Linked DNA regions of Exiguobacterium sibiricum 7-3. The protein of the gene in region 2 interacts with the protein of the main gene of each other region in a pairwise test. Links are inferred from orthologs where the notes say so. Each region holds a gene or a part of one and is shown on either strand. Other genes may lie near its edges.

Region 1 (4,921 bases), 300 kb from region 2 along the record:
TGGCAATGGCCGGCATCGGTGTCACTTCTTCCCGGTGAAGACCTAAATAAATCAGAACTCGGAGTCCATAGTCTGTATATTGAGTGATTCGCATTTCTTTCCTCTCCATTCCCTGTTCATGGAACCAGTTGTAAATCCCATTTCACACTGCTGTTTCATCGTATCATGTTCGATATTAATCGAAAATAAAGGATGTGCTTTTATCAGTATACGTAACGGAGATGGATTTAGATGTCGTTTAAACAAAAAAAGCCAATTTCCTGAATAGGAAACTGACTTTTAAACGATTCATTTCTTTTTCATGTCATGTAATACTTCGTTGAAACGATCCGCATAGTTCGTAAAAACTCCCGTCACTCCATAATCGAGCATCCGTTCCATGTCGACTTTCTCGTTCACCGTGTAGGGGTGAAGCAACAGACCACGTTCCCGAATCATTGCCGTATTTTCGCGCGTCAGTCCTTTAAATGAGGGACCGATTCCGACTGCGTATGTCTGAATTTCGTCAAGTGCCTTAGGCGTGATTGATTGGACTGTTGGTGCTTCCATCAGCTGGACGAGTGGAAAACCTTCATCAAGTGCTTTAACTTTTAATAGACTTGCTTGACTGAACGATTGAATCATGACTTGTCCCGGTTTAACACGGTCACTGGATAAACCATGATCTTTTAATGTTTTCAGTAGTTTTTCTTCCATTCCCGGGTAAACTTCAGGTGATTTTGTTTCAATATAATAGTTCGCATGTTTGCCATATTTATCAAAAATTTCATCGAGCGTTGGAACTTGGAGTCCCTTATATTCAGCCTTCGCATAATCAGGATTCGCTGTATTGAACCAACTCCCCGCATCGAGGCGTTTGATTTCAGCTAATGTCTTGTCTTTGACGGCACCTGTTCCGTTTGTCGTCCGATCGACCGTCTCATCGTGCATCGCAATCAATTGACCGTCCTTCGTCATCTGCAAATCGATTTCGATGTAGTCGGCTTTTAATTTTTTATGGCTCAGTTGATACGCTGTCATCGTATGTTCCGGTGCATACCCGGAAGCACCTCGGTGGGCAATGTTAACGACATGATTTGGGTCGAGTAGATCATGTTTTGCATGTGCCGAAGCGTCGATACTCCCGAAACTAGTTGCGGCTATTGCTCCTGTAAGTACGGTAACGCCAATCTGTTTCATCATGTTGTATTTCCCCCTTAAAAGTAACTTACAGACTGAATCTTACGTGACGACTGTGAAGGAAACATATAGTTGAGGTGAAGAAGTTTTTAGAATCGATGACAGACTTGTAATCAAACGAATCACCAGCTTATCTGAAGAGACGAAAAGAGGCGTTCTCCCTATCGTAGGAAGAACGCCTCTTTATCAAATCGACTTATGCTTCAAAAATCAATGATTCAGGATCTTCGAGCAAATCTTTGATGTGCTTCAAGAACGTCACGGCTTCTTTCCCGTCAACGATCCGGTGATCATATGAAAGCGCGACATACATCATCGGACGATTGGCCATCCGTTCTGCATCAATCGCAACGGGACGAAGATTGATTGCATGCATCCCGAGAATCGCGACCTGTGGTCCGTTCAGGATCGGTGTCGACATCAATGAACCAAACGTTCCGCCGTTTGTAATCGTAAATGTTCCACCTGTCAAATCAGATAGTCCGAGTTTATTATCCCGCGCTTTGACCGCAAGATTGATGATGTCTTTTTCGATTTCACCAAAATTCTTTTTATCGGCGTCACGAACGACAGGTACAACCAGACCGTCTGGTGCGGAAACCGCAATTCCGATATCGTAGAATTTCTTAAGGACGATTTCGTCCCCTTGAATTTCGGCATTCAAATATGGCATCTTTTTCAAAGCGGCGACAGCTGCCTTCGTGAAGAACGACATGAAACCGAGTTTAACTTCATTGTCCTTAACGAATTTTTCTTGACGGCGTTTCCGTAACGACATAACGGCAGACATATCAATTTCATTGAACGTCGTTAACATGGCTGCTGTTTGTTGCACTTCTACTAAACGGTTCGCAATCGTTTTACGGCGACGCGACATTTTAATCCGTTCTTCCGGTTTCCCCGGAGCAGCAGGCGGTGCTGTTTTCGGTGCCGGAGCTTGTGGTGCTTTTGCCTGTTCGCGTGGTGCGACTTCAAATGTCGCGACGTCCTGCACGCGAATGCGACCGAGTGGATCTTGTGTCGCCACCTGTGCTAAATCAATTCCTTTTTCACGTGCCATTTTCCGGGCAGCAGGTGAAGCGATTGGACGATCGGCACGTGACGTAGCTTCTGTTGCTGCGACGGCTGCCGGTTGTTCCTTTTTCGGTTCTTGTGCAACAGGTGCTTCTTTCTGTTCAGGTGCCGGAGCTGCTTCTGTCGGTTGTGTCACTTCTCCACCTGCTGTAATGATCGCAATCGTTTCTCCGACGCGGACTGTATCACCTTCAGCAGCCATTACTTCAGACAGGATTCCGGCTTCGTCTGACGGTACTTCGATGTTGACTTTATCTGTCTCCAGTTCGACGATGGCTTCCCCTTTTTCTACCTGATCGCCTGGTTGTTTTAACCATGATGCGACTGTACCTTCTGTAATCGATTCTGCAAGTTCTGGCACTTTGATTTCCATGTTAATTCGTCCCCCTAAGACTTTTCGTGTTTGACCCCACTTGATTTTAGATTAGACATTTGTTTCGGAAGTAGCCGACGTGCTTGGTTGATCGACTGTCGTTCGTGTCAAGGCTTCTGTTAGAATCCGCGCTTGTTCGACTTTGTGGCCAGTCGGATCACCTTCCGCCGTACTCGAACGTCGACGACGACCGATGTAACGAACAGTTGTAATCCCATTGATGGCAACCGATTCAAGACGTGGTTCGATGTATGTCCAAGCGCCCATGTTTTTCGGTTCTTCCTGAACCCAGACAAATTCACTGACGTTCGGATAACGTTCGAGCAAAGCATTTAACTGCTTAGCCGGGAACGGATAGATTTCTTCAATCCGGACGATGTGTAACCAGTTGAAATCATCGTCTGATTTCGAGACAGCTTCTGCTAAGTCAATCGCGACCTTACCGCTACAGAAGACGATCCGTTCAACTTGTTCCGGTGATTGTCCCAGTCCGTTTTGTTCGACGATTCGTTTGAATGAACCGTCTGTCAGTTCGGATAAATCAGAGGTTGCGAGTGGATGACGGAGTAAGCTTTTCGGCGTCATGACGACAAGCGGACGTACTTCTTCTTTCCCAAGAATCGCAGCTTGACGGCGAAGCAGATGGAAATACTGGGCTGCACTTGAGACATTAGCGACCGTCCAGTTCTTCTCACCTGACAGTGTCAAGAAACGTTCGAGACGGGCACTGGAATGCTCCGGTCCTTGTCCTTCATAACCATGCGGTAACAGCATGACAAGTCCAGATGTCTGTCCCCATTTGGCACGGCTTGCCGAGATGAACTGATCAAAGATGACTTGACCGGAGTTCGCAAAGTCACCGTACTGCGCTTCCCATAAAACAAGTGTTTCCGGTGCAAAGACGTTATAGCCGTATTCGAATCCGAGAACACCCGCTTCTGATAACGGACTGTTGTAAACGGCAAACGATGCTGTTGCTGAAGTCAAGCTGTGCATCGGTGAAAACGATTTGCCTGTCTTCACATCATTCAGATTGATGTTTCGTTGTGCAAACGTCCCCCGCTCCGAATCTTGACCACTGAGTCGAATCGGCGTGCCATCGGAAAGAATCGAAGCAAATGCCAATGTTTCCGCATGACCCCAGTCGATGCCGTTTTTCGTCGTCAACGCATCGGTCCGGCGTTTCAACACTTTTTCAAGTTTATGGAAAACACTGAATCCACTTGGCCATTCGAGCAACTGTTCGTTGTAAGCCGTCAATTTTTCAACTGCGACACCGGTTTCGACGTGAGGAACGCCCTTGAAGACGACATCCGGCATGACTCCACCGTACTCTTTTTCGACATTCGGGACCTTCTCACGAGCCGCTTTCATCATGTCATTGATGTCCGTTTCAATTGTCGTGACATCTTCTTTTGAGACATCCCCTTGTTCAACCAGTTGTTTCGCATATAAGACACGTGCTGAATCATGCTTATGGATTAAATCATAGAGTACAGGGTTGGTATTCATCGGCTCGTCCATCTCGTTATGTCCGAAACGACGGTATCCGATCAAATCAATCAAGACGTCTTTGTTGAATGTCGCCCGGTATTCGCTGGCAAGCAATGCTACGGCTAAACAACTTTCCGGCTCATCTGCATTGACGTGGAAAATCGGAATTTCATACCCTTTCGCCAAATCACTTGAATAACGGGTCGACCGTGAATCCGTCGGTTCCGTCGTAAAGCCGATCGTATTATTGGCAATGATATGAATCGTTCCGCCTGTGTTATATCCTTTCAAATTCGTCAGGTTCAACGTTTCAGCGACGATTCCTTGCCCCGGGAAGGCGGCATCTCCATGAATGAGGATGGCAGCGGCTTTTCCCTGCTCCTGACGAGGTGCCCCTTTTTGCGAACGGTCATCTTGCGCTGCCCGTGTGAATCCTTCAACGACAGGATCGACGAACTCGAGGTGAGACGGGTTGTTGGCAAGCGTCATCCGGACGTTACTCGATTGTTGCTCCATTTTCCGGTTCAACCCTAAATGATATTTCACGTCCCCTGTCCAACCATATGTGATCCCGATCGAACCTTCCGAAGGAACCAAGTCATGGTTTGGCGCGTGTTGGAATTCTGCAAAAATCATTTCATACGGTTTGCCTAAAACGTGCGCTAAGACATTTAATCGTCCCCGATGCGCCATTCCGATGTTAATCGTTTCCGACCCATTCGCAATCAGATGTCCAACGATCGTATCGAGCAATGGGACCATCGCATCGAGTCCTTCAATCGAGAACCGTTTCTGTCCGAC
Region 2 (5,616 bases):
GAACATAAAACAGTTGCAACCTCATGAAAACTTGTTATAGTTAGCTTGTTTGATTGTTTTTTATTCGGTTTTAAGGGGGGAAATCTGGTGCAAACAAAAAGCTTAACACAGCTCGATACACCTTTATTCGATGCGCTGCTTGCGCACGCGAAACGTCAACCAATTCAATTTCATATTCCCGGTCATAAAAATGGCCAAGGAATGGATCCTGCTTTTCGATCATTCATCGGTCAAAATGCGCTCGATATCGATTTAATCAATATCGCGCCGCTCGATGATTTACATCATCCAAAAGGAATCATCAAGGATGCTCATCAATTAGCAGCTCAAGCCTTCCATGCAGACGAAACATTTTTCTCCGTTCAGGGAACCTCGACCGCCATCATGGCAATGATCATGAGCGTCGTCGGTCCGGACGATAAAATTTTAGTTCCCCGGAACGTTCATAAATCGGTCATGTCGGCTATCGTTCTTTCTGGAGCGCACCCGATTTTCATTCACCCCGAGTTTGATGAAATGTTTGGCATCGCTCATGGTATTACGCCAAGTGCCGTCGAGCGTGCTCTCAGTCTTCACCCGGACACAAAAGCCGTCCTGGTTATCAACCCGACATACTTTGGCGTCGCAGGTGACTTAGAGAGCATCGTTACGCTTGCCCATGGTAAAGGTATCCCTGTACTAGTCGACGAAGCACACGGCGTTCATATTGCGTTCCACGATGATATGCCGCTGTCTGCGATGCAGGCAGGTGCAGATCTCGCTGCGACAAGTGTTCATAAATTAGGAGGATCGCTGACCGGTAGCTCCGTCTTGAATGTCCGTCGCGGACTCGTCTCACCGGATAAAGTCCAGGCCGTCCTGTCGATGTTGACGACGACCTCCACTTCCTATCTATTATTGGCATCACTCGACTGCGCCCGCCGCCATCTGGCGATTAACGGAGAAGCAATGAACCGTCGTGCGCTCGAACTTGCGACACGGATGCGGATGGGACTCGCGAAATTGCCTTATCTCGCCGTGTTTGGTGAATCGGATTTGCATTCTAGTGCGACATTTGCCTTCGATCCGACAAAAGTGTTGATTTCCGTTAAAGGACTTGGCATTTCCGGCCATCTCGTCGAAGAATTTTTACGGGAAGAACACCGGATTGAAGTCGAACTGTCAGACTTAAACAACATCTTGTTGATCATCACTTCTGGTGATTCGGAAGAGACGATTGATGCCTTGCTTGCAGGAATGGCTGCTCTCGTAGAACGTCATCGGGATACGGGATCTAAAACAGCATCCCACTCCATCGTTTTGCCTGACATTCCAGCACTCGCTCTCAGTCCGCGGGATGCGTTTTATGAAGAAACAGAAACGATTCCACTTGCTGATGCTGTTGGACGGATCTCGGCAGAGTTCATGATGGTCTATCCACCCGGTATCCCAATCTTTATTCCGGGTGAAATGATTACGACTGACAACTTAGCGTATATCAAAGAAAACATCGAAGCCGGTCTTCCTGTTCAAGGACTGGAAGATCACACACTCGAGACGATCAAAGTCATTCAACAATCGAATGCGATTCGTTAAATATCGTGCCTAAACAAAAGACCGTAACTGCTAAAAAGCAGTTGCGGTCTTTTAGTCTGCCTGTTCGTAACTCGGAGTGTACGGCAACAGCGTCGCTAGAAATTCCCCTACTGTCTCGGCATCGATGGCATCAATGCCAAGTAATCGATGCAAGGCTTCTGAATCCAATACATCTGCGTGATCGAGTAATGCAGCGCGCCCGCTCGTGAGACTGACGACTAGCATCTTCCCAAAAAATTGTTTGGTAAAGATGACACCAAAATCGTACCGTGCTTGTTCCGTCGTCACACCGATAAACCTGACTTTATCCGTTTCTGAGACATGATACAGTTCTTCGAGTGGCGATAATTGCGATTCCATCGTGTCTCACCCTTTCTTTTTTATCCTTTTCCTGTTTTAAAGAAAGGTTAAACGAAACAAAAAAACCTTAAGCGGTCGGCTCCCCGCTTAAGGTTTTCTTGATTATTTAATGATGTGGATTGGGCTACCGATTGCAACTTCAGCAGTTTCCATTGCGATTTCACCGAGTGAAGGGTGCGCGTGGATTGTGAGTGCGATATCTTCAGCAGTCATTCCAGACTCGATTGCAAGTCCCATCTCTGCGATCATGTCAGATGCGCCTGTACCAGCGATTTGAGCACCGATCAAGAGACCGTCTGATTTACGTGTGATCATTTTCAAGAAGCCGTCTGGCTCGTTGAGTGCAAGAGCACGTCCGTTTGCAGCGTAAGGGAATTTAGAAGCGAGGTAATCAAGACCTTCTTCTTTTGCTTGCGCTTCTGTATAACCGACTGTTGCGAGTTCTGGGTCTGTGAAGACAACCGCAGGAATCGCGCTGTAGTCGAGGTATGCCGGGTGTCCAGCAGCAGCTTCAGCAGCAATTTTTGCTTCGAATGAAGCTTTGTGTGCAAGTGGCGGTCCAGGAACGATGTCCCCGATAGCATAGATGTTTTCGTTCGACGTACGGCACTGATCGTCGATTTCGACGAGTCCACGTTCGCTGACTTTAACTTCTGCCATTTCAAGACCGAGATCAGATGTGTTCGGGCGACGACCAACTGTGACGAGGACGTAGTCCGCTTCGACAGTTTGTGTTTCACCTTTGACTTCAAACGTAACTTTCACGCCTTCTTCTGTCTCTTCAACACTTTGTGCAAGTGCTTCGTTGTGAATCGTGATGTTGCCTTTTTGTTTGAGCTTTTTCTTGACGACTTGCGTCATTGCCGGCTCGAATCCAGAAAGGATATCTTTTGTTCCTTCTAAGATGACAACTTCAGTATCAAAGTTAGCATACGCTGTTCCGAGCTCCATTCCGATGTATCCGCCGCCGATGACGATGAGTTTTTTCGGAAGTTCAGGAAGGTTCAATGCGCCTGTTGAAGAAAGGACGCGTTTTGACCATTTGAAAGCCGGAAGTTCGATTGGAGTCGAACCAGTTGCGATGATACATTTTTTGAATTTGTAAGGTGTAGAAGAATCTTCATTGATGATACGAACTGTATCTTCAGATTGGAAGTAAGCTTCCCCAACGACTGTCTCGACGTTGTTACCTTTAAGAAGGCCACCAACACCGCCAGTCAATTTGTTGACGACAGACTGTTTCCAAGACTGAACTTTTGAGAAGTCGACTGCGACATTCTCAGATGTGATTCCCATTGAATCTGAACCTTTTGCATGTTGGAAGTTGTGTCCAGCTGTAATCAAGGCTTTTGATGGGATACATCCGACGTTCAAACAAACACCACCGACGTTTTCACGCTCGACGACTGTTACTTTAAGTCCGAGTTGCGCACCGCGGATTGCAGCGACGTAACCACCAGGGCCAGCCCCGATTACGAGTAAATCTGTTTCTTGTGCGAATTCACCTACTACCATTGCTTATCCCTCCATAATGAGAAGTTGTGGGTCATTTAACAAACGTTTAACCAAGTTAAGCGCGTTTTGTGCTGTAGCACCATCGATGAGACGGTGGTCGAAGCTGAATGAAAGAGCAAGTACTGGTGCTGCAACGATTTCGCCGTTTTTGACGACCGCTTTTTCAGCGATACGACCAATACCGAGGATTGCAACTTCTGGGTGGTTGATGACAGGTGTGAACCATTGTCCGCCAGCAGAACCGATGTTCGTGATTGTGATCGATCCGCCTTTCATTTCGTCACCAGAAAGTTTACCGTCACGTGCTTTACCAGCAAGATCATTAATGTTATCTGCTAATCCGAAGATTGATTTACGGTCTGCATCTTTGACGACAGGTACAACAAGACCGTTGTCTGTGTCTGCTGCGATACCGATGTTGAAGTAGTTTTTGTAAACGACTTCTTCGTTCACATCGTCAATTGATGCGTTGATTGCAGGGTATTTCTTAGCCGCTGCTGTCAATGCTTTCACAACGAATGGAAGATACGTTAATTTCGTACCTTGTGCTGCCGCAACTTCTTTGAAGTTTTTACGGAGTGCAACAAGATTCGTAACATCGACTTCATCCATCAATGTAACGTGTGGTGCTGTATGTTTCGAGTTGACCATTGCTTTCGAAATCGCTTTACGGATTCCTTTGATCTTCTCGCGTGTTTCAAGCTCAGGTTGAGCTGCAACATACGGTTTCACTTCAGACTTAGATGCTGAAGCTTGTGCTGCCGGTGCTTTTTCTTCTGCTGCTGGTGCAGTTGAAGCTTGTCCACCGTTTGCAAATGCATCAATGTCTTCTTTGACAACGCGACCGTTGTCACCAGAACCTTGAACTTCACGGATATCGACACCTTTTTCACGTGCATATTTACGCACTGAAGGCATTGCGATGACGCGTTCTGATTTATGGATTTGAACTTCGTTTGGTTTGTCTTCGACTTTTTTGTCTGTGTCTTGGACGTCTTTCGCATTGTCTGCTGCTTTAGGTTGCTCTGGTGCTTCTTCTTCAGAAGGAGCTGAACCTTCGCCTTCCACATCAAACGTGATCAATACGTCACCAACGACGGCTACGACACCCTCGTCGACTTTTACTTCTTTGACTGTGCCATCAACTGGTGATGGAATTTCAACGACTGCTTTATCGTTTTGTACTTCAAGAAGAATGTCATCCTCTTTGACTGTGTCGCCTGCTTTAACGAACCACTTTACGATTTCACCTTCGTGAATACCCTCACCGATATCCGGTAATTTGAATTCAAATAAACCCATTTGAATTGGCCTCCTTTTATTTCACTCTTCTGGTCAATTGTTATCTTTAAAACGGAAGCAAGGAGAGAATTACCTCTCTCCTCTTTTTCCGGTTCACTCTTAGAAATTGTAAACAGTTTTCACTTTTTCAACGATATCTTTGTGGTCCGGAAGCCACGCATCTTCACCTTGTGCGAATGGGAAGATTGTGTCAGGTGCCGTGACACGAAGAATTGGTGCTTCGAGGTCAAGAATTGCGCGCTCTTGGATTTCAGTTGCGACCATTGCAGCCACACCTGCTTGTTTTTGAGCTTCTTGAACAACGACAACACGGTTCGTTTTCTTAACTGATTCAACGATTGTATCGATGTCAATCGGGCTGATTGTCATCAAGTCGATGATTTCAACGCTGATGTTTTCCTTTTCAAGCTCTTCAGCAGCTTTCAATGATGCGTGAACCATTGCACCGTACGTTACGATTGTAACGTCAGTACCTTCACGTTTGATGTCTGCTTTTCCGAGTTCGATCGTGTAGTCGCCCTCTGGCACTTCACCGCGGAATGAACGGTACAGTTTCATGTGCTCAAGGAAAACGACTGGGTCGTTATCACGGATTGATGCAATCAAAAGACCTTTTGCATCATACGGAGTTGAAGGGATGACGACTTTAAGTCCTGGTGACTGAGCCATTAATCCTTCCAGGTTATCTGCATGAAGCTCAGGTGTTTTAACACCGCCACCGAATGGTGAACGGATTGTTACAGGTGCACTGTACGTGCCGCCTGAACGGTAACGTAAACGTGCGAGTTGTGCTGCTACAGAATCAAATACTTCGAATACGAAACCGAAGAATTGGATTTCCATGATTGGACGGAAACCAGTTAA

The links.
Region 1: the proteins of lpdA (region 2) and odhB interact in binary tests that used the Escherichia coli proteins (3 or more experiments, as listed by UniProt). The link is inferred for Exiguobacterium sibiricum 7-3 from one-to-one orthologs.

The regions. Positions count from the first base shown.
Region 1 is NZ_KK211190.1:1,353,469-1,358,389, reverse strand. What follows is about bases 502-3,414. They hold odhB (2-oxoglutarate dehydrogenase complex dihydrolipoyllysine-residue succinyltransferase), read right to left. Parts: upstream 2,627-3,414; coding sequence 1,376-2,626; downstream 502-1,375. Other genes in these bases: P402_RS0107765 (2-oxoglutarate dehydrogenase E1 component), read right to left, coding at 2,678-3,414; P402_RS0107775 (glycerophosphodiester phosphodiesterase), read right to left, coding at 502-1,182. Also shown: P402_RS0107780 (RrF2 family transcriptional regulator), read right to left, coding at 1-94; more of P402_RS0107775, read right to left, coding at 289-501; more of P402_RS0107765, read right to left, coding at 3,415-4,921. UniProt on the Escherichia coli protein: E2 component of the 2-oxoglutarate dehydrogenase (OGDH) complex which catalyzes the second step in the conversion of 2-oxoglutarate to succinyl-CoA and CO(2).
Region 2 is NZ_KK211190.1:1,049,613-1,055,228, reverse strand. The notes cover bases 1,245-4,206. They hold lpdA (dihydrolipoyl dehydrogenase), read right to left. Parts: upstream 3,451-4,206; coding sequence 2,038-3,450; downstream 1,245-2,037. Other genes in these bases: P402_RS0106220 (dihydrolipoamide acetyltransferase family protein), read right to left, coding at 3,454-4,206; P402_RS0106230 (DUF3055 domain-containing protein), read right to left, coding at 1,627-1,935; P402_RS0106235 (aminotransferase class I/II-fold pyridoxal phosphate-dependent enzyme), read left to right, coding at 1,245-1,575. Also shown: more of P402_RS0106235, read left to right, coding at 88-1,244; more of P402_RS0106220, read right to left, coding at 4,207-4,752; P402_RS0106215 (alpha-ketoacid dehydrogenase subunit beta), read right to left, coding at 4,852-5,616. UniProt on the Escherichia coli protein: Lipoamide dehydrogenase is a component of the glycine cleavage system as well as of the alpha-ketoacid dehydrogenase complexes.